Regions from separate parts of the Paenibacillus amylolyticus genome, predicted to be linked through region 2. Evidence: predicted binding sites of a transcription regulator. Region 2 holds the regulator's gene; the other holds the start of a gene.
The links. Region 2 encodes Rex, which represses fermentation and respiration genes when NADH is low (regulators of the CRP and FNR family bind a similar motif). Its sites were predicted from a motif close to TTGTGAAATATTTCACAA; they were not measured.
Positions count from the first base shown of each region.

Region 1: a site for Rex is predicted at 2,365-2,382, ahead of nirB (nitrite reductase large subunit NirB). Genes of this name have one in related genera too.

Region 1 covers NZ_CP145892.1:4,864,565-4,874,203, reverse strand. The annotation lists gene nirB (nitrite reductase large subunit NirB) at 1-2,275, opposite strand, end outside; gene V6668_RS21685 (metal-dependent hydrolase) at 2,551-3,258, shown strand; gene V6668_RS21680 (hypothetical protein) at 3,485-3,808, opposite strand; gene V6668_RS21675 (M42 family metallopeptidase) at 3,988-5,061, opposite strand; gene spoVAC (stage V sporulation protein AC) at 5,707-6,210, shown strand; gene spoVAD (stage V sporulation protein AD) at 6,207-7,223, shown strand; gene spoVAE (stage V sporulation protein AE) at 7,229-7,579, shown strand; gene V6668_RS21655 (AAA family ATPase) at 7,788-8,744, shown strand; gene V6668_RS21650 (DUF58 domain-containing protein) at 8,748-9,639, shown strand, end outside.
Region 2 covers NZ_CP145892.1:4,259,571-4,269,209, forward strand. The annotation lists gene V6668_RS18805 (AAA family ATPase) at 1-230, opposite strand, end outside; gene V6668_RS18810 (hypothetical protein) at 223-750, opposite strand; gene V6668_RS18815 (DUF5590 domain-containing protein) at 1,051-1,581, opposite strand; gene V6668_RS18820 (amidohydrolase) at 1,619-2,926, opposite strand; gene V6668_RS18825 (redox-sensing transcriptional repressor Rex) at 2,913-3,566, opposite strand; gene dinG (ATP-dependent DNA helicase DinG) at 3,786-6,647, opposite strand; gene V6668_RS18835 (tetratricopeptide repeat protein) at 6,790-7,413, opposite strand; gene panD (aspartate 1-decarboxylase) at 7,531-7,914, opposite strand; gene panC (pantoate--beta-alanine ligase) at 7,907-8,803, opposite strand; gene panB (3-methyl-2-oxobutanoate hydroxymethyltransferase) at 8,800-9,639, opposite strand, start outside.

The DNA.
Region 1 (9,639 bases), 600 kb from region 2:
AACGAATATGCTCCAGACCCATGCGTTCCACCCACTCGGACGTCCGTTCCAGATAGTTACCTGTCTCGCGGTAATATTGCATGATGGCGCCGCACAGTTCAATCAACTCTTCATCCGTTTTCACTTTGCATAAGGGATCAGCCAGTCTTGCTTTAATACCGCCGTTACCACCGATGAAGATCTCCCAGCCTCCGTCGTTACCAACGATACCGATATCTTTGGTACATGCCTCTGCACAGTTTCGCGGACAACCGTTGACGGCATATTTAAACTTGGCTGGCAGATCCAGACGTTCGAATTTACGTTCGATGCGAGCACCCATGGCCATGGAATCCTGTGTACCGAATCGGCAGAATTGGGAGCCGACACATGTTTTGACCGTACGCAGCGATTTGGCGTATGCATAACCTGAAGGCATATCCAGTTCAGCCCAGACTTTGGTCAGATCTTCTTTTTTAACACCAATCAAGTCGAGACGCTGACCGCCGGTAACTTTGACTGCTTTCACATCATATTTGACTGAAACGTCAGCGATGCGTTTGAGGTCCGCTGGTGTAGTCACCCCGCCGTACATCCGAGGTACAACCGTATACGTTCCATCTTTTTGAATATTCGCGTTCATCCGTTCGTTAACAAAACGGGATTCTTTCTCATCTTCGTGTGTGTCTGGTGCAATCATGCCAAGGTAGTAGTTGATCGCCGGACGACATTTGGAACAACCTTCTGGCTGACTCCAACCCAGTACATTCATGACCTCTTTGGTCGTTTGTAATCCTTTTTCACGAATCTCGGCTACAATCTCATCCCGTCCCATGGAAGTACATCCGCAGATGCCCTGTTTAGCCCCAGTACTGAAACTGTCTCCAAGTACATATTGCAGAATCTGTTCCACAACCGGTTTACACCCACCACAAGAGCGTGTTGCACCGGTACAGGCTTTGATTTCATCAACAGTGGTAAGGCCCTGGTTTGTAATTACATCAACAATGGTTCCTTTGGTTACCCCGTTACATCCACAGACGATTTCGTCCTCGGGCATCGTTTCAACAGAGGTTGCTTTCTTATGACCGCCGCAGCCTGTACCCATGAGTGAACCATACAATTCTTCGGTCATTTCGGTTTGATTTTTAATCAGTTTCTGCAATTCGGCAGAATCCGTAATGTCACCGAAGAGAACAGCGCCGACCATTTTATTATCACGAAGCAGAATTTTTTTGTAGGTCCGTTTCCAGTCATCTTTGTGCGAAATGACGGTGTGCTCTGGGCTGTCGATGAATTCACCAGTTGAAAACACGTCCACACCCGAAATTTTCAATTTCGTGGATACAACTGAACCTTCATAAGGAGCGGTCTCCACACCGCAGATATGTTTCGCCAGAATCATACCTTGTTCAAACAATGGGGCAACGAGGCCGTAACATACCCCGCGGTGCTCTGTACATTCCCCGACCGAATACACATTCTCAAGTGAAGTCTGCATATAGTCATTCACGACAATACCCCGGTTCACTTCCATACCGCTTTCGCGGGCTACAGCCGTATTGGGTTTGATGCCTACAGCCATGACCACAAAATCAACATTCAGAACCGTATCATCTGCAAAACGTATCCCTTCAACGCGTTCGCCGCCCAGCAGTTCGGAAGTCTGCGCACCCATCTTGAACCGGATACCCTGACGTTCGAGTTCTGCCTTCAACATGGATGAAGCTTGCGGATCAAGCTGACGCTCCATCAGATCTTCCATCAGATGCACTACGGTAACTTCCATGCCAAGTTGTACCAACCCTTTGGCAGCTTCAAGGCCTAGCAGTCCGCCCCCGATAACGGCCGCTCTTTTATACTGCTTAGCAGCTTCCAGCATGACATTGCAATCGGCGATATCGCGAAAACCAACAACACCCTCTTTGTCATGTCCCGGTACGGGGAGAATGAAGGAGTTGGAGCCTGTTGCAATGATGATTTTGTCATAAGGAACGCGAGTTCCATCTTCAGTCACAACTTCGTGTGTCTCGGCATCGATTCGTGTAACCGTTGTGCCTGTGTGCAGCGTAATGCCGTAATCTTCATACCAGTGAAGGTCGTTCAGCACGATATCGTCCAGTGTTTTGCTTCCTTCCAGTACATAAGACAACATAATGCGGTTGTAGTTAGGATAGGGCTCTGTGCCAAAAACGGTAATATCAAATCGCGTAGTTAATTTTAAAATTTGCTCAACGGTACTAATTCCTGCCATTCCGTTACCTATGATAACGAGTTTCTCTTTTTTTCCGTTCATGTGTGTATGCCTCCTTGGATAGACGCTGTACATTACCAACAATTTTAGTGGTTTATATTTGAAATTATACAAGTAGTTGACGATAGTTTATGTGATTTAATTCACTAATAAAGATAGAAGAGTCATAAATATAATAGTGTGAGCCCCATCACAGAAAGTTATATTTATTTTCATACAAATAAGAAATGCGAACTATTGTTCTTATTTTGTTTTCGTTGTAAAATCGGAACTGGGCCGTATTGTTCCCGATTTCTTCGAAAGGACGTTTTTGCATCATGATGGGAAGATCCCACCTTATTATCGGGACAGGCGTGTCGCTTTCTGTTCTGCAGTTGGCCGGTATGCCAGTGACCGCGCCAGCAGTTACGGTTGCTCTGATTGGTTCTTTATTGCCTGACATTGATGAGCCTAATTCGCTGCTGGTATCCAGAGCCTTGCCTAACAGTCTGATCAGGTTGTTACAGACGATTCTGTTGCCCACAGCTGTATTTGTGTACTTCTATGTTCATGCCAAACCATGGAACCTGTTGCTTGCGATCCTCATTGCGCTTGTGTCATTCCTGCCTTCGCGTTCGCTTCGCAAAGTGTTGATGTTTGCGATTGGACTTGGGCTGGTTTTCTATGGTCACGCGTTCGCACCGTGGAATCTGATTGCAGGCAGCCTGCTTATGCTGTGCACCACGCTAACTCATAGGGGATTAACGCATACCTTATATGGAACTGCGGTATGGGCTGGTTTACTCTACAGCACGACCCAGCAGCAGGGCCCGGAGATCTGGGTAGCGGGAGGCACGGCATATGCGATGCATCTGTTGGCCGATTCACTCACCAATCGGGGTATTCGTCCGTTACCACCGCTCAAGTGGCGCATACGGGTGAATCTGATGAGTACAGGGACCAAGCGTGGGGCCGTTGTAGAGAATGTCTGCATTGTGCTCACACTCATTTTGGCGTGGTTCGCGTTCTCGCCATTATTTCTGTAATGACCAAATACCAGTCCTACATAAGGACTGGTATTTCTCTTATCTTATTTTACCTGTAAGCCATGAGAAGAGGGTTATGAGATCAAGTCGCTGTTGGAGTGCTGGATAAACTTTCAATATCGGAGGAGCCAAATACAAATAAAACAACAAGAATAAGCACAATTAACAGTTCGGCAAACCCGGTTCCATCAAACTCGGACATGATGTCCACCTCATTTCTTGGCCATTAAGAATTGATCCTCTGCTGAAATGCCTGTATAACATCATTAAGCGTCATATCGCCGCCAGTTTCATCCAGGAATTGTACCAGTTTGTCTGAATTGGAGGGTGTGACCTTTTGAAGTGTTTTATATTGACCAACCAATTCTACAACCAATGTAGCCTCACGAAACAACGTGACGGCATCCACTCTCAACTTTCCGCTCACCAATAGCGCCGCTACAATCAGTTCGAGATTTTTCCCTTTGAGGCTTCCATTAAGGAGGGTGTTAGCAGCGTTTGGTTTTTTGTTAGAACCTTTATTTGATTTTCCGTTCCTTCCCACTGCCATAACAGGTCCCCCACTGGTTGGTGTTTGGTTATTGATCTTCCATTATCGTATATCTTATGTGGCATTCTCCATAATGTTCGACCTATTAATCTAGTTGATTACAAAAAAAGAGACATCCCGGTCTGACGGGACATCTCTTTCAGGTACATCCTATTTAAGGACTTTCCGTTTAACCTTTACTACGCGTTATTAATTATGGTATTCATCGTTGTCCGATCAAGACCTTTGACCAGTTTCACGATCAGTTCTTTGGCCGCATCGTAGTCATCCGTATGAATGATGGAAGAAGAGGTATGGATATAACGTGCGCAGATACCAACAACTATTGATGGTACACCAATGCCACTCAGGTGAACTTGACCTGCATCGGTACCACCTGGTGAGATGAAATACTGCATTTTAACCTGATTGGATGAAGCCGTATCTTGAACATATTCCACCATTCCGCGATGGGTGAACATACCCGGGTCAAAAATACGAAGCAATGCGCCTTCTCCGATATGTCCAAATGACTGTTTGTCACCTGTCATATCATTCGCCGCGCTACAGTCCAGTGCAAAGAAGATATCAGGCTGAATCAGATTGGCCGCCGTACGTGCACCGCGAAGCCCCAGCTCTTCCTGAACCGTTGCACCAGCATAAAGCGTGTTAGGCAGTTTTTCCTTGTGCAGCGCTTCAACCAGTTCAAGTGCAAGTCCTACGCCGTAACGATTATCCCACGCTTTGGCCATAATTTTTTTCGGGTTCGCCATAGGCGTAAATTCACAGATCGGCACGATCTGCATCCCTGGATGAATGCCCCAGGATTCTGCTTCCGCACGGTTGTCTGCTCCAATATCGAGATACATGGAATTCAGATCCACAGGTTTGTTCCGCTGGGACTCGTCCAGCAAGTGTGCAGGTGTAGAACCTACAACTCCGGTAATCCGACGATCAGGTGTGATGATTTCCAATCGTTGAGACAGTACAGCCTGACTCCACCATCCACCCAGTGGACGGAACTTGATCATACCTGTTTCGGTAATGCCAGTAGTCATGAAACCTACTTCGTCAAAGTGTCCGGCTACCATAACTTTAGGACCGGATTCCTCCCCGCGTAATACACCAAATAGACTCCCCAGGCGATCCTGGACGAACTCATCGGTATAAGCGGAAAACTTATCTTTCATCCAGCCGCGAAGCTCACGTTCAAAACCGGATGCTGAAGGAAATTCCGTCAACGTACGAAACATATCCATCGTTTTTTCATTCATGTGTCAACAACTCCTCTGTTGGTATGTATTTCAGGTCACAGTAGAACGGCTACCCGCCTGTTGTCCTTTAAGATGTAGTTCAAAAAGTCTTTTATCTTTTTGAACACGCACTTTAATATGCTGAGGACTTGTTATTTAACCACTGGTCACATTACAGTATGAACCTTGCGCAAGTGATTGTCCATGTTTATGTCACGTATTTAAGGCATATTTTGGGCACTTACCGTGTCCAAGTTTCATGACTCTATCCGCTGTAGTCGTAGTCCTGATACCACTTCAATGAATATGAATATATGGAGGAGATGTCATCATTTTGTGAAGTTCTTATTTCAATATTTGTTTGTCTGTCTACAGGAAGGAGCTAAATATCCAATGAAGCCTCCAGAAGAGGGCACGGAAAAAGTACTGTTTATCGTTCTTTTTATCTTGCTCGTGATTGTTCTTCTTTATTTATAGACTATCTAAAAGTCCTCAGATCCGGCGTATTCCCACTTTGCTTTCACAACATAATCTTGTTGGAAACATATGCTGTCTGTCGCCGGATACATAACCTTCCGATTATTAACAAACAATGAATATAGGATTACACACATTGGCATTCAGCCGTAGCTTTGAACCATTTTCACATAGAGGAGGTCTTGTAACTTGCCAGCTCAATCTACATCCGGAAGCGAAAAAAAATCATCGTCCCTGTCCATGGATGAAAAGGAGTACAAAAAAGTCGCAAAAAAACATGAGCCGCCTCGTCCAATCCTGAAAAATTGCCTCAAAGCATTTCTGGTTGGGGGTACCGTCTGTTTGATTGGACAGGCCATTCAAGAGGCTTTTATGGCCGGTTTCGACATGACATCGAAGGAAGCTTCCAGTCCTACGGTGGCAGTCATGATTCTCATATCGGTTATTCTAACGTGTCTCGGCGTTTACGATAAAATGGCTCAATGGGCAGGAGCGGGAACGGCTGTACCGGTTACCGGATTTGCCAATTCCATGTGTTCTGCTGCACTGGAACATCGTGCTGAAGGACTGGTGCTCGGTGTAGGGGCCAACATGTTTAAACTTGCTGGTTCCGTTATTGTGTTTGGTGTCGTGGCAGCATTTGTCGTAGGGATCGTTTATGCCTTTTTGGGATTTGGAGGTGGGCACCTGTGAAACGATTGGGTCGCCAGACATGGCAGTTTGAGAATCGTCCGCGGATCATCGGTAAATCCGCAGTTGTAGGACCAGAAGAAGGCGAGGGTCCACTGTCATCTGATTTCGATTATGTCTACGACAACCTCGAGATCGGCGAGAAAACGTGGGAAAAGGGAGAACGTAAACTGCTCGAACAGGCCTCCCAACTGGCTTTGATAAATGCAAATATCACCAAGGAAGAGCTTCAATTTTTTGTTGGTGGAGATCTGATGAACCAGATTATCAGCAGTTCCTTTTCAGCGCGAAAACTGGGTGTGCCTTACTTGGGTGTCTTTGGAGCCTGTTCTACTTCCATGGAAACGTTAGCGTTAGCGTCCATGATTGTTGACTCCGGAGCTGGCGATTATGTCCTTGCAGGAACGGTGAGCCACAACTGTACGGTGGAGAAACAATTTCGGTATCCGACGGAGTATGGCTCACAGAAGCCGCCTTATGCGCAATATACCGTCACAGGAGCAGGGTGTGGTGTGGTCTCCCGTACTGGTGATGGTCCCGTTGTTACCAAAGCCACCATTGGACGCATTATGGATTTGGGCATCAAAGATCCCTTTAATATGGGTTCAGCCATGGCGCCAGCAGCAGCCGACACTATAATCTCTCATTTCAGGGATACGGGATTGGAACCCGGCTATTATGATCTCATTGTGACCGGGGATCTGGCTTCCGTCGGTCTGCCAATTACGAAAGAGCTTTTGCAAAAAGAAGGCATTCCAATGGAACAGACGCTTTTTAATGACTGCGGCCTGATGATCTATGATCGGGAGAAACAGCCTTATGTGGTTGCCGGGGGAAGTGGCTGCGGATGTTCTGCCACCGTCACCTATGGTCACATTTTGAACCGGATGCAGAAGGGTGATCTTAAACGGGTGCTCGTTGTTGCTACCGGGGCGCTGTTATCTCCGATTTCGTACCAGCAGGGTGAAAGTATTCCTTGTATTGCACATGCCGTAGCCATAGAAAAGGAGGGATAAAGGTAATGCAGTTCTTGTGGGCATTTATTGTTGGCGGTTTAATCTGTGTTATCGGACAGCTTCTAATGGATGGGGTTAAACTGACGCCAGCTCATACCATGAGTACACTTGTTGTGACAGGTGCGCTTGCGGATGCATTTGGCGTGTATGACCCCTTGGTTAAATTTGCAGGTGCGGGTGCTACCATCCCCATCACAAGTTTCGGTAATTCCTTGGTGCACGGGGCATTGACGGAGCTGGAAAAAGAGGGATGGCTGGGTGTGATTACAGGGATTTTCGATCTGACTGCTGCGGGAATATCGTCAGCGATCATCTTTTCTTTTCTCGCGGCATTGGTCGTTAGACCAAAAGGCTAACATAGAATGAGGAATCTCCTTGAACATATTGCGATTCAGCAGAGGCTCCGGATAACTTTTATCCGGGGCTTTTTTGTCGTATTCATGCGAGAACTGCGGTGAATCTGACGGGCTGGAAACAAATTGTGAGTTCCTTCGAGTGTACTCGTGACTCTGGATCATGTACAATAAAAGGAAATCTGTATGCTTTTTTAGGAGGTTAGACCACATGCCTGTGCGCAAAGAGTCGATCCAAATCATATCCGCAGTTCGTTCTAATCTGGAATCCTGCATTATGGGGAAATCCTTTGAAATTCAACTTTTACTTACAGCTTTGCTTGCAGGCGGGCACGTTCTGATTGAAGACGTACCGGGAACTGGCAAAACGCAGTTAATCAAGGCATTATCGAAATCCATGCGCGGTGAGTACCGACGTATTCAATGTAATCCTGATATTTTACCTAGTGATATTACGGGCGTATCTGTGTTCCATCCGAAGGATGAGCGTTTTTATTTCCGGCCAGGTCCTGTGATGACCAACATTTTGCTAGCTGATGAGATTAACCGGGCCACAACAAAAACCCAATCGGCTCTGCTCGAAGTGATGGAGGAGCGCAGCGTAACCGTTGATGGCGATACGTATGATCTGCCACATCCATTCATGCTCTGTGCAACTCAGAATCCGATTGATTTTGAAGGTACGTATACGTTGCCGGAAGCACAACTCGACCGGTTTATGTTGAAAATAAGTCTAGGTTATCCCGATAAGGAAATTGAGAAAATCCTATTGAAACAGCATCAGCTCGGTCAGCCTGTAGATCGCCTTGAATCCGTGACTCATATGGACCAGATCTCGGCAATTCAGCAGGAGATTAAAGAGGTCTTTATCGGTGATCCGGTTATGGACTATTTGCTGGATGTTGTTCGTCAAACCCGCTCCCACCCATCTGTATTGCTGGGTGCCAGCCCACGGGCAGCCATATCGTTCATGATGGCCGTAAAAGCCTTTGCATTCTTGCAGGAACGTGATTATGTGCTTCCGGATGATGTGAAAACGATGGCCCCTTATGTGATCTCTCATCGTATTGTGCTTCGTCCCGAATCGAGACTGGACAGTATGAGTTCCGAGGCCGTTTTGAATGCCGTACTCCAGCAAGTACGCGTGCCCGTCTCCATGGGGCAATAGTTCATGAAGCCGCTTTTGAGAACAGTGAATAGAGGGTTACGCCACCCACGCGTATGGAGCATCGCAATGGTGTGGATGTGCTGTCTGGCTTATGTTTTGTTTCAGGGCGGGAAGACATCCCTTATGTTGCTGTCGATGGTGACCCTGCTCTGTGTATACCTTGCCATTGCTGGATTTAGCGGGGTAAGACGTGCTCAAGGAGTTCGTAGGTTATCTTCTGGTCCAGACCACGAGGAATTGCTGCATGCGGGTGACCAGGTTCAAGTACAGCTGAGTCTGACGATTCCGGGATTCCTCCCGCTTCCCTATGTTGTTGTGCGTGAAATGCTGCATCGGCATAACGGAGAATCGTGGTCGTTCAAGGAAAGTTTGATTCCCAATATGCGAGGTAATGGGGAGCTGTCATTCCAGACGCCACCACTTGAGCGGGGGAAGTATGTTTTTTCAGAAACGGAATGTGCCAGCGAGGACATATTCGGACTGATTGAACATCGAGGAAAGTTTAAGGCCAAAGGTGAGTTTCGCGTACTGCCAAGAACGGTATTTATTCCATATTGGCAGCTTTACGACCGCAAATCACGGTTATCCGGTCCTCAGACGGCGTTAACCCGCTCACGGAGAGAGACCACTCAGATCAATGGTGTACGTGACTACGTATACGGAGATCGACTTTCCCGCATTCACTGGAATGCAACGGCAAAGACAGGGAACTGGAAGTCCAAGGAGTTTGAACATGAGTCTGTGCCCAAAACCGTTCTGGTTTTGGATGCGCTGGCATCAAGTTATGAACATGGGGATGCATTTGAAATTGCCGTTTCCACGGCTGCCTCTCTGCTGGAGTATGGTGTCAGGGAACGAATGGGGATGGGGTTGTTGACATTGTCAGACCAGACAT
Region 2 (9,639 bases):
TCCTGTCCACCAATTTCTTCAAAAGTAAGCTTGGAAGGTCCTTTTTTCTTCCGTTTACGTTCCTGTGCAGCGCCTACTGTAATCCCGCCACGCATTTGCATCATGAACAGCAAAGCTCCGACAAGCACTGCTGCAATCAGGATCGGAACAATATTAACACCAGTAAAAGCAAGGAAAATAATCAATACGGGAAAAAATCCGATGGCAACTTCTTTTGTCCACTTAGGCATTAGGCCACACTCCTATCTGACCGGGCACACGCGGCAGAATAATAAACTTGCTGGCATCTCCGTCTCTGAGACTGACATATACATTGTTGTCATCCATCGCTGTATTTACCTTAATTCCATTCGTCGCCATCTTTGACAACGTTGGTGTAATCTCGGTGTATTGCTTGTTCTCCATCGCCTGAGCTACGGTGAACATCGCATCACCCCACCAACTTTCCAGTGCTTCACTGGAATGATCCACAACATCCAACTTTAGTGAGCGTGTTCCAATCAGGGTCTGTCCTTCTTTGTGAATATATTGTACCAGTCTGCCCAAATCAACATCAGGTTGCAGATCAAGTTTCAATTGTACGTCATTGCGGTTAATAGTTAATTGAACGTCATTGACTCCATCGTACTGGGTTACCATTTTTTCAATCGGATTCTGCACAGCCACCTGACGATATACAAACCAACCTCCAAACAACACAACGGCTGAAATGACGGCAGTTATAGCAATAGGCAATACTTTTAGCTTCAAGTGAATTACCCCTCCCAGATTTTGGCCCAACCTACTGGCTTATTGGTATATACGAATATGTGCACATTGACTCCTGCGAGAATTTCGACAGGATTATTTGTTTTGAATATAACTTTGAGTACATATCTGAGTATATCACATCGTATATACAATTTCGAAGGCGAAAATATGAATAAATTATTAATTTTAACTATTTAAATCAAAAATGTTTACAGACAACACAAAGAACCGGTTCAGTCGGATATCCGTCTGCCGGTTCTTTCATTTCTTTAATTCTCTAGTTATGTCGCTCTATTTGTTCTAGCTGTTCGGGAGTGTATAGACCAGGTCCACCTGTTCTCCGTTGCTAAAACGATAAAAGCGATAGTGGTTATGCGTACCGTCTTTATAATACACTTGCCACACATATATTCCATTCACAACTCCGGGCATGATTCGTTTAATCTCACCGGCAGGAACTTCAGAACTGAAGCGATTGCGTATCTGCGCTTCGGACATGCCATTCTGCAGCAGCTCACTGTGTACAGCGTTTGCACCCTTAACCGGTTGATTGTTTGCGTCGAACTTAACCCAGACCATAACATCCTGGTTATCCTTGTTTTTGCCGATCAGGGTCCAGTAGATGTTGTCAGAGCCTTCTTTGTCTCCCCAGATGTACTTACGCAATTCATCATAGGATGTAATGCCCAGTTGCTCCTGTGCTGCTTGTATGGCGAGCGCTTCTTCCTTGCGTTGGTCCTGCGTGACATGAACGTAATAACGCTGAAGTCCAAACAGAATCAGAACCAGTGCAAGCAGCGAAATCCATATCCACTTCTTTTTTTTCTTCAAAAGCCGAACTTCCTTTCCCTATGATGCTGTCCTGCAATTAACGAGCAAGCAGACCATCAAATGCCAATTGAGACTCACGCAAAATGCGTTCTTCATCCAGCGTCAGACATTCGCCATGTTTCACTACTTGTTTTCCATCCACCCATACGTGTTCAACATCTTTGGCAGAAGCCGAGTAGATCGTATGTGAGATCAGGTCTGTATGTGGATAGAAATGTGCCTGTTCAATGTTAAGGGCGATAAAATCAGCCTTCATGCCAACCTGAAGTGCTCCGGTATTATTCAAGAAGATGGATTTGGCACCGTATGACGTTCCGAGTAATAACGCTTCGCCTGCTGGCACTGCCGTCGGGTCACCAGATACACCTTTGTGGATCAATGCAGCCAGTCTCATTTCCTCGAACATATCCAGGTTGTTGTTGCTTGCCGGTCCGTCTGTTCCGAGTGACACGGTAACTCCTGCTTTCAGCAACGCAGGTACCCGCGCAACACCGGAAGCGAGTTTCAGGTTACTTCCCGGGTTATGGGATACAGCCACATCATGACGGGCCAGAATCTCAATCTCTTCATCATTCAGATGCACCGCATGTGCAACCAGGGATGGACGAGAGAAAAAGCCCAGTTTCTCCAGATGTGCCACAGGACGCAGTCCATAATCAGCCACGTTCTGCTCGACTTCACGAAGCGTTTCCGACATATGTGTATGAAGGGGAAGGTTTAGGTCGTTCGCGACCTGCACAAGCTTCTCTATGTAGTCAGGAGGGCATGTATATGGTGCATGTGGCGAGATTACGGTTGTAATGCGACCATCTGCCTGTCCATTCCACTCACGCGCAAACGCAGCCGACTCCTCCAGCTTCCGCAATTGTTCTTCCTCCGAGCACAACCCGATTACACCACGTGCCAGTGCTGCTCTAACGCCGGATTGCTCCACAACTTTGGCAACTTGATCCATGTGATCGTACATGTCCAGGAAAGCTGTAGTTCCGCCTTTCAACATTTCAAGCACCGATAGCGAAGTTCCCCAATATACGTCTTCTGAAGTCATTTTCGCTTCCATCGGCCACATTTTTTCCTGCAACCATACTTGCAATGCAAGATCGTCTCCGTGCCCTCTGAGCAACGACATCGCTGCATGACCATGCGTATTGATCAGACCCGGCAGGAAGAACAGTCCTTTTCCATCCACTTTGGTACAATTTTTGTCTTCATCCGGCAATGTCTCACCAATATGCACAATCTTGTCATTCTCAACAACCATGTATCCGTGGACCACGTTCCATGTTGTGCCGCCTTCATTAACAGCAAATTTGCCATTGTGAATTACCCATCTATTTGTTGTCATCTTCCTCGTCGTCCTTTCCAGTATCCAAGTAATAGGCCAAACTAAGCAGATCTGTTGTAAAGTCAGCATGGTGAATGCGGATATGCGGCGGTGTTTTTAGAATGGTTGGTGCAAAATTAAGGATCGCTTCAATTCCTGATTCAATAAGCTGATCGGCTACATTTTGGGCTTCCGTATCCGGAACCGTGATAATTCCGATGCGAATGTTTTCCATTTTAACCGCTTCCGTCAATTCATCCATTGGTTTTACCGTCAAACTGTTGATTTGACTACCTATCTTCGGTCCATATGCATCAAATACAGCAACAATCTTCATGTTGTCTTTCAGATATGCGTTGTAGTTGGACAAGGCTTGACCGAGGTTACCCGCTCCTACCAGAGCTACATTAATTTGCTGATCGATTTTGAGAATGTGACGAATTTTCTCGATCAGATAGGATACATCATACCCGATCCCTTTACGACCAAAATCACCGAAGTAAGCCAGGTCTTTACGAATTTGGGCCGGATTCAGATCCAGCCTCTGTCCAAGCTCTTGAGAAGAAACAGTAGCCACCTCACGCTGATGCAACTCGTTCAAATAACGCAAGTATACAGGCAGACGTCGTACCACCGCTTCCGAAATTTTATCCGATTTCATTCTTGCTCCCCCTTACCAAGGCCACGATAAAATAATAGATGAAAAGATGAGCATTCTGTATAAAACTCAAAGATAAACGTGACATTTTATACAGAATGCTCCTTGTAATTTGGGTTATAAGTTCTTACGTGCAACTGCTTTAATCGGATACGGAAATATCTAATAAAGTTTAACGCCAAACGATAGTGTCATGCAATGATATAACGAACAAAACAACCATTATTTTTGTTCATTAGCAGGTTTTTCCAACCACTCGGTGATTCGTGGAACCATCTGCTCCGTGAGCATATGCTCCATTTTGGGACCAGGTAATGAATACAAAAAGAATTTACCATAATACGCTTCAATCACCCGTGTATCATAAACAATGACAATTCCTCTGTCCTTTGCTGTACGCACCAATCGGCCAAATCCCTGTTTGAAACGGATGACCGCTTGTGGCACGGACAGTTTCATGAACGGATTTTTCTTCTGTTCCTGAAGCAACTCACTCTTGGCTTCCACCAACGGATGATTCGGTGGCTGGAAAGGCAGTCGAACAATAGCGAGACAGGTTAGGGCCTCTCCCGGGATATCTACACCCTCCCAGAAGCTGCTTGTGCCCAGAAGTACCGTTGCTTTGGCATCTTGAAACCTGCGAGTCAATTTGGAACGACTTCCACTGTCAACGCCTTGCCCAAGCAACGAGATGTCGTTGCCAGACAGTGCCTCCTTCAGCGGATCATAGACCTGTCGCAGCATCTTGTATGAAGTAAACAGAACCATCATGCGTCCACGCGTAGCAATTGCCGTCTCTGCAAGTGATTGCACCAGCATATTAACAAAGTGCGCATCACCCACACTTCCCTTCACACTCGGGAAATCACGCGGAATCACCAGAAGTGACTGATCGCGATAGTTGAAAGGTGATGGCAACATCGACGTTAACAGCCGATTGTTCTCGGCCGCTTCCTGCAAGCCAAGCTGTTCAATCATGAACTGGAATGACTTATCTACCGAAAGCGTAGCCGATGTAAGCACAACACTTTTCTTTTTATCAAAAAATAAATCCTTAAGTTGTGCACTCACATCTACAGGTACGGCATACAGCTGGAGAGATTTGCTGCGGAATTGGCCGCTGGCTTCCATCCAGTACACCGTTTTGGCATCATCCATACGCATGAAGAAACGTAGATTCTCCTTCAATGTGGTCAGATCTTTCAGCAGTCCTGTAATGTCCGTGATCAGACTATCCGATTGATAATCATCCTGATCCTCTTTCACTTCAAGCAGCAATTTGTCCCCTTTGCGAACCAAATCACCCAGAGTCACATAGATCTGGTTCTCCAGATCCTGCAACTCCTGCCATTTTGCAGGTTTCTGAGATGCTTTCAGACGCAGTGAAAATTGCCCCGTCTCTCCCGGTGAAGCATCACTTCGTTCAGGCAACAGACCAAACAAGGCATCGCTCATACGATCCCACAGCTCCTTAACTTCAAGAGCGAGCGGGAACATCTGATCCACCATGGAGCCCCATTGCACCGAATTTTCATGCCCGGATAACTGCGAACGAAGCATAGGCAACTGTCCATTACGACTGTCTTTAAATAGGCGGGTCAGTGTATGAACCAAGGTGAAATATTTCATATGCATTCCAAGATGTTTACCAGCGACATCCTCCAGATGATGTGCCTCATCGATCACAAGACTCTCATAGGCTGGCAGCAGCTGATGCGCGGCTTTCACATCCGTAAATAATTTGGAGTGATTGGTGATTACGATATCAGACAACCCTGCTTCATGTTTGGCACGATGGTAGAAGCATTTACGGAACCATGGACAGGATCTTCCCAGACATGATTCGGATTCGCTCTGTACGGTCTCCCAGAAGTCCCCTCCGCGTCCGCTAAGGTTAAGTTCCTCATCATCTCCGGTTTCGGTCTGCGTAAGCCAGACGATCATCTGAGCAGCTGTGAAATAATCCTCTTTCGGTGTGGCGAATTCACGTTTATTGATTTTGTGTTCAAATTTGCGCAGGCACAGGTAATGTCCACGTCCTTTGAATACAGCAGCCTTAAACGGGAACGGAACCACTTGAGTCAGCATCGGAATGTCCCGCTCTCTCAATTGCTCCTGCAGATTGATCGTATGCGTGCTAACCATAACTTTCTGTTCTTGCTTCACACTTTCGTAAATAGCAGGCAACAGATACCCTAGAGATTTACCGGTACCCGTTCCAGCTTCGATCAAGAGATGTTTCTCTTCATCCAGGGCTTGCCTTACACTGCTGAACATCTGAGTCTGCGCTTCACGCTCTTCGTAATGATCCAGTGTATCCTTCAGATTCTCCCGAACCTGGTCCATAAACTGTTCGAAGCTTACACCATCGAGGGGGTTAGCCTCCCGCTCATCGCGTGGTGCACCAATATCGGTCCAATCACTTACATTAAGAGCAAGCTGACGATAATAGGTATGTCCGTCCAGGTCCTGAATCGGCTCTGCTTCCTTCTCACTGCGCATTCCGTCCAAAAACCAACCCAAGTCACTGTCTTCTGGTGCAAACAGGTCACTGAGGCGCTGAATCGTTATGAGCGGTAATTCCTTTAACTCATCCAGACACTTGAGTAGCACATAGGCTGTCGCCAGTGCATCACTGTCTGCCTGGTGAGGGCGATCATGTTGAAATCCGAATTCGGAAGACACATAACCGAGTTGATATGAACCCAGTGATGGGAATGTGATCTTCAGAAAATCAATTGTGTCCAGAATGCGGCCAGTGAACGGCAAATAACCGCAACGGTCAAGAGCATTCTGCAAAAAGTGAAAATCAAAAGCGACGTTGTGTCCAACAAGCACCACATCATTAAGCAGCGGAACCATCTCCATCATCATCTCTTCGAGTGAAGGAGCGTCCGCCACATCTTCATTGGTAATACCCGTTAACCCCGAAATAAACGGGGGAATCGGTACACCAGGGTTCACATAAGAACTATATATTTGAGTTATGCTGTAGTCATGATCTATGATGGCAAGTCCGGCCTGTATAATCTCACCGTCGGACTGCGTGCCGGTTGTTTCGAAATCCAATACGGCAAATTTCATTGCAATGTACGGTCCCTTCCATTCCAGTCTATGTTACAGCATAGCAAAAAAAAGGGGATTTGAAAATTAACTAACAAAAAAGCGGTGTCCCCGCCGCTATGCCAAAGGAGGGAACACCGTTTTTTTGTCGCCGAATTCCCGCTTAATGAAGGGTCGTCAGCTGATTAGCATATTGCAATTTTCCCCTGTTCAACCTGCAAGCTTCCATGTTGTACAGTGGTTCGGTCAATGTCGGGTCATACTGAAGGGCCTGTGCAAAGAGTGAACATGCAGCTTCGGGATTCGCAAGCTTGGCTTGAATACAGCCCAGGGCGTTACATACAAGCCCTTTCAAGCGAGGTGAACCCTTAAGGTACATGATCTGCTGCAAATGTGTCCCGGCTTCCGCCATTTGTTCCAGATTCAGATACGCGAGCGCCAGGTAAAAACGAGTCAATGCACTCTCCGGATGGTCGGTCACAACCCGGGAGAACTGCATGATCGCCTGCGGATACATCTGTAATTTGAAATAACCCTGACCTCGACTGAAACATTCCAGATGGAGTTCAGGCAGAGCGGTAACAGCTTCCTGTTCCGGTTCAAGGGAAGCAGGCTTATCCATCTCCCGCTCTCTCACCTGGCTCATCTTTTCTTCAAACATCAGCCATTCATCCAGCATTCCGTCACTCATCCGCTTAAGCAAGTTCCACTTTTGCAGCAATTCTTGTTTGTTCAGGCCTTCAGCGGAAGGATAGCTCTTGATAATTTCATCTAACATGTCGTTCATTTCTGCGAAAACATGCTGGAACATCGATGCATCCCCACCCTTGAAAAAATGGATTAGTGCAGTGACCTGTACTCATTTTTTGCTTCAAGGGCCGATTTCATTCTCCTTACCAGTCGATTACATAATTGTTGCGTGGACTTCCTGTTTCATCGTTTGTACAGGTTTATTCTGCCCATCTACAAATACAACGGTTGGTTTGTGAGTATTTGCCTCTTCTTGCGACATCATGGCGTAAGAAATGATAATGACGTTATCTCCAGGCTGTACCAGACGTGCAGCTGCGCCGTTAAGACATATGACCCCGCTTCCGCGTGGTCCTGGAATCACATATGTTTCCAGACGTGCACCATTGTTGTTGTTCACAATTTGCACTTTCTCGTTTTCCATCAAGTCGGATGTTTCCATCAAGTCTTCATCTATGGTAATACTACCCACATAGTTCAAGTTGGCTTCCGTTACCGTAGCCCGGTGAATTTTGGATTTCATGAGTGTTCTAAACATGGGACAGTACCTCCGATTTTTGCAACCTTATATTGTCAATCAATCTTGTTTTTCCGAATTTCACCGCAAGTGCGATGAGCAGATCGTCACGGCCTTGAACTTCTTCCTGATCTGTGAGCGGCTCCAGACTTGGAAAAGCCTGAATCTCGGCGTAGTCGATAACGGCAAGCGGTGAGGTTGCAATGTGCTCACGCAGAATACGACGGATATCTGCGGCTGTAGTAGCTACACCTGTATCTGCGGCTTCCTGAGCTGCACGCAGTGCCTTCGACAGAACCAAGGCCTGTGTACGCTGTTCTGCGCTAAGATAGACATTACGTGAACTGAGAGCAAGACCATCCTCTTCGCGAACAATTGGACAGGGTACAATTTCTACAGGCATATTCAAATCATTCACCATCTGTTGAATGACCGCAACCTGCTGAGCGTCTTTCATTCCAAAAAATGCACGCTGTGGCTGTACGATGTTGAAGAGCTTGGAGACTACAGTTGTTACTCCGTCAAAATGTCCTGGACGTGAAGCGCCACATAAGCGCTCCGTCAGTTTTGAGACAGATATCGTCGTTTGCGTTGCCTGTGGATACATCTCTTCAACAGAGGGAATAAATACGATATCCACTCCTTGTGAGCGTGCTGTTTCCACATCTCTGGCTTCATCCCGCGGATAACTGTCAAAATCTTCATTAGGGCCAAATTGAATTGGATTAACAAATATGCTTAATACCACGATATCGCTCTGTTGTCTGGCTGCCTGCATCAAGCTTGCATGACCTTGATGAAGATAACCCATTGTTGGTACAAGACCTACAACAGACGCACTGGACCGAATCGCTTGACGCTTCAAACTTAGTTCCTGTCTTAACTCTGCGATTGTCCGTAATACTTTCATGAGTTACTCCCCACCTTTTCCTTGCGTTGTCCGCCGTACAGTTGATCCAGAACACCATCCGCCGCATTGAATACATGCTCTTCGGCCGGGAACGAACGATCTTTCACTTCTTTCACGTAAGCTTCGATGCTGGTTTTGATTAATGTACCCACATCTCCATAGGTTTTGACAAATCGTTTGGGCGTATACGGAGAGGCGTATTGAACCACATCGTGGAATACCAGTACCTGACCATCACAGCCTCGTCCTGCTCCAATTCCGATGGTAGGGATGGACAGTTCCTCCGAGATCGCCCGTGCAACTTCTTCCGTAACCAGTTCAAGCACAATACCAAACGCACCTGCAGCTTCCAAGGCTTTGGCTTCGTCCATCAGACGTTTCGCATCCGCTGCATCCTTGCCCTGAATGCGGTAACCACCAATCTGATTAACCGATTGAGGTGTCAGTCCGATATGTCCAAGAACAGGCACGCCTGCTTGCACAACTGCTCTGACGGTGTCCGCTATCTCGACTCCGCCTTCCATTTTAACCGCATGGGCATGCCCCTCTTGCATCAGTCGACGGACACCCTTAAGCGTCTCATCCACGCTGCCATGATACGTCATAAAAGGCATATCAGCCACAATAAATGTCTTCTCAGCACCGCGCACTACGGAACGTGTGTGGTATACCATGTCGTCGATGGTCACCGGAAGCGTCGAATTATAACCCAGTACTACATTGCCGAGTGAATCACCAACCAGGATCAGATCAATACCTGCTTCCTCTGCTAGGAGCGCTGTTGGATAATCGTAAGCCGTGATCATGGTAAGCGGCACGCCATCCTGCTTATATTT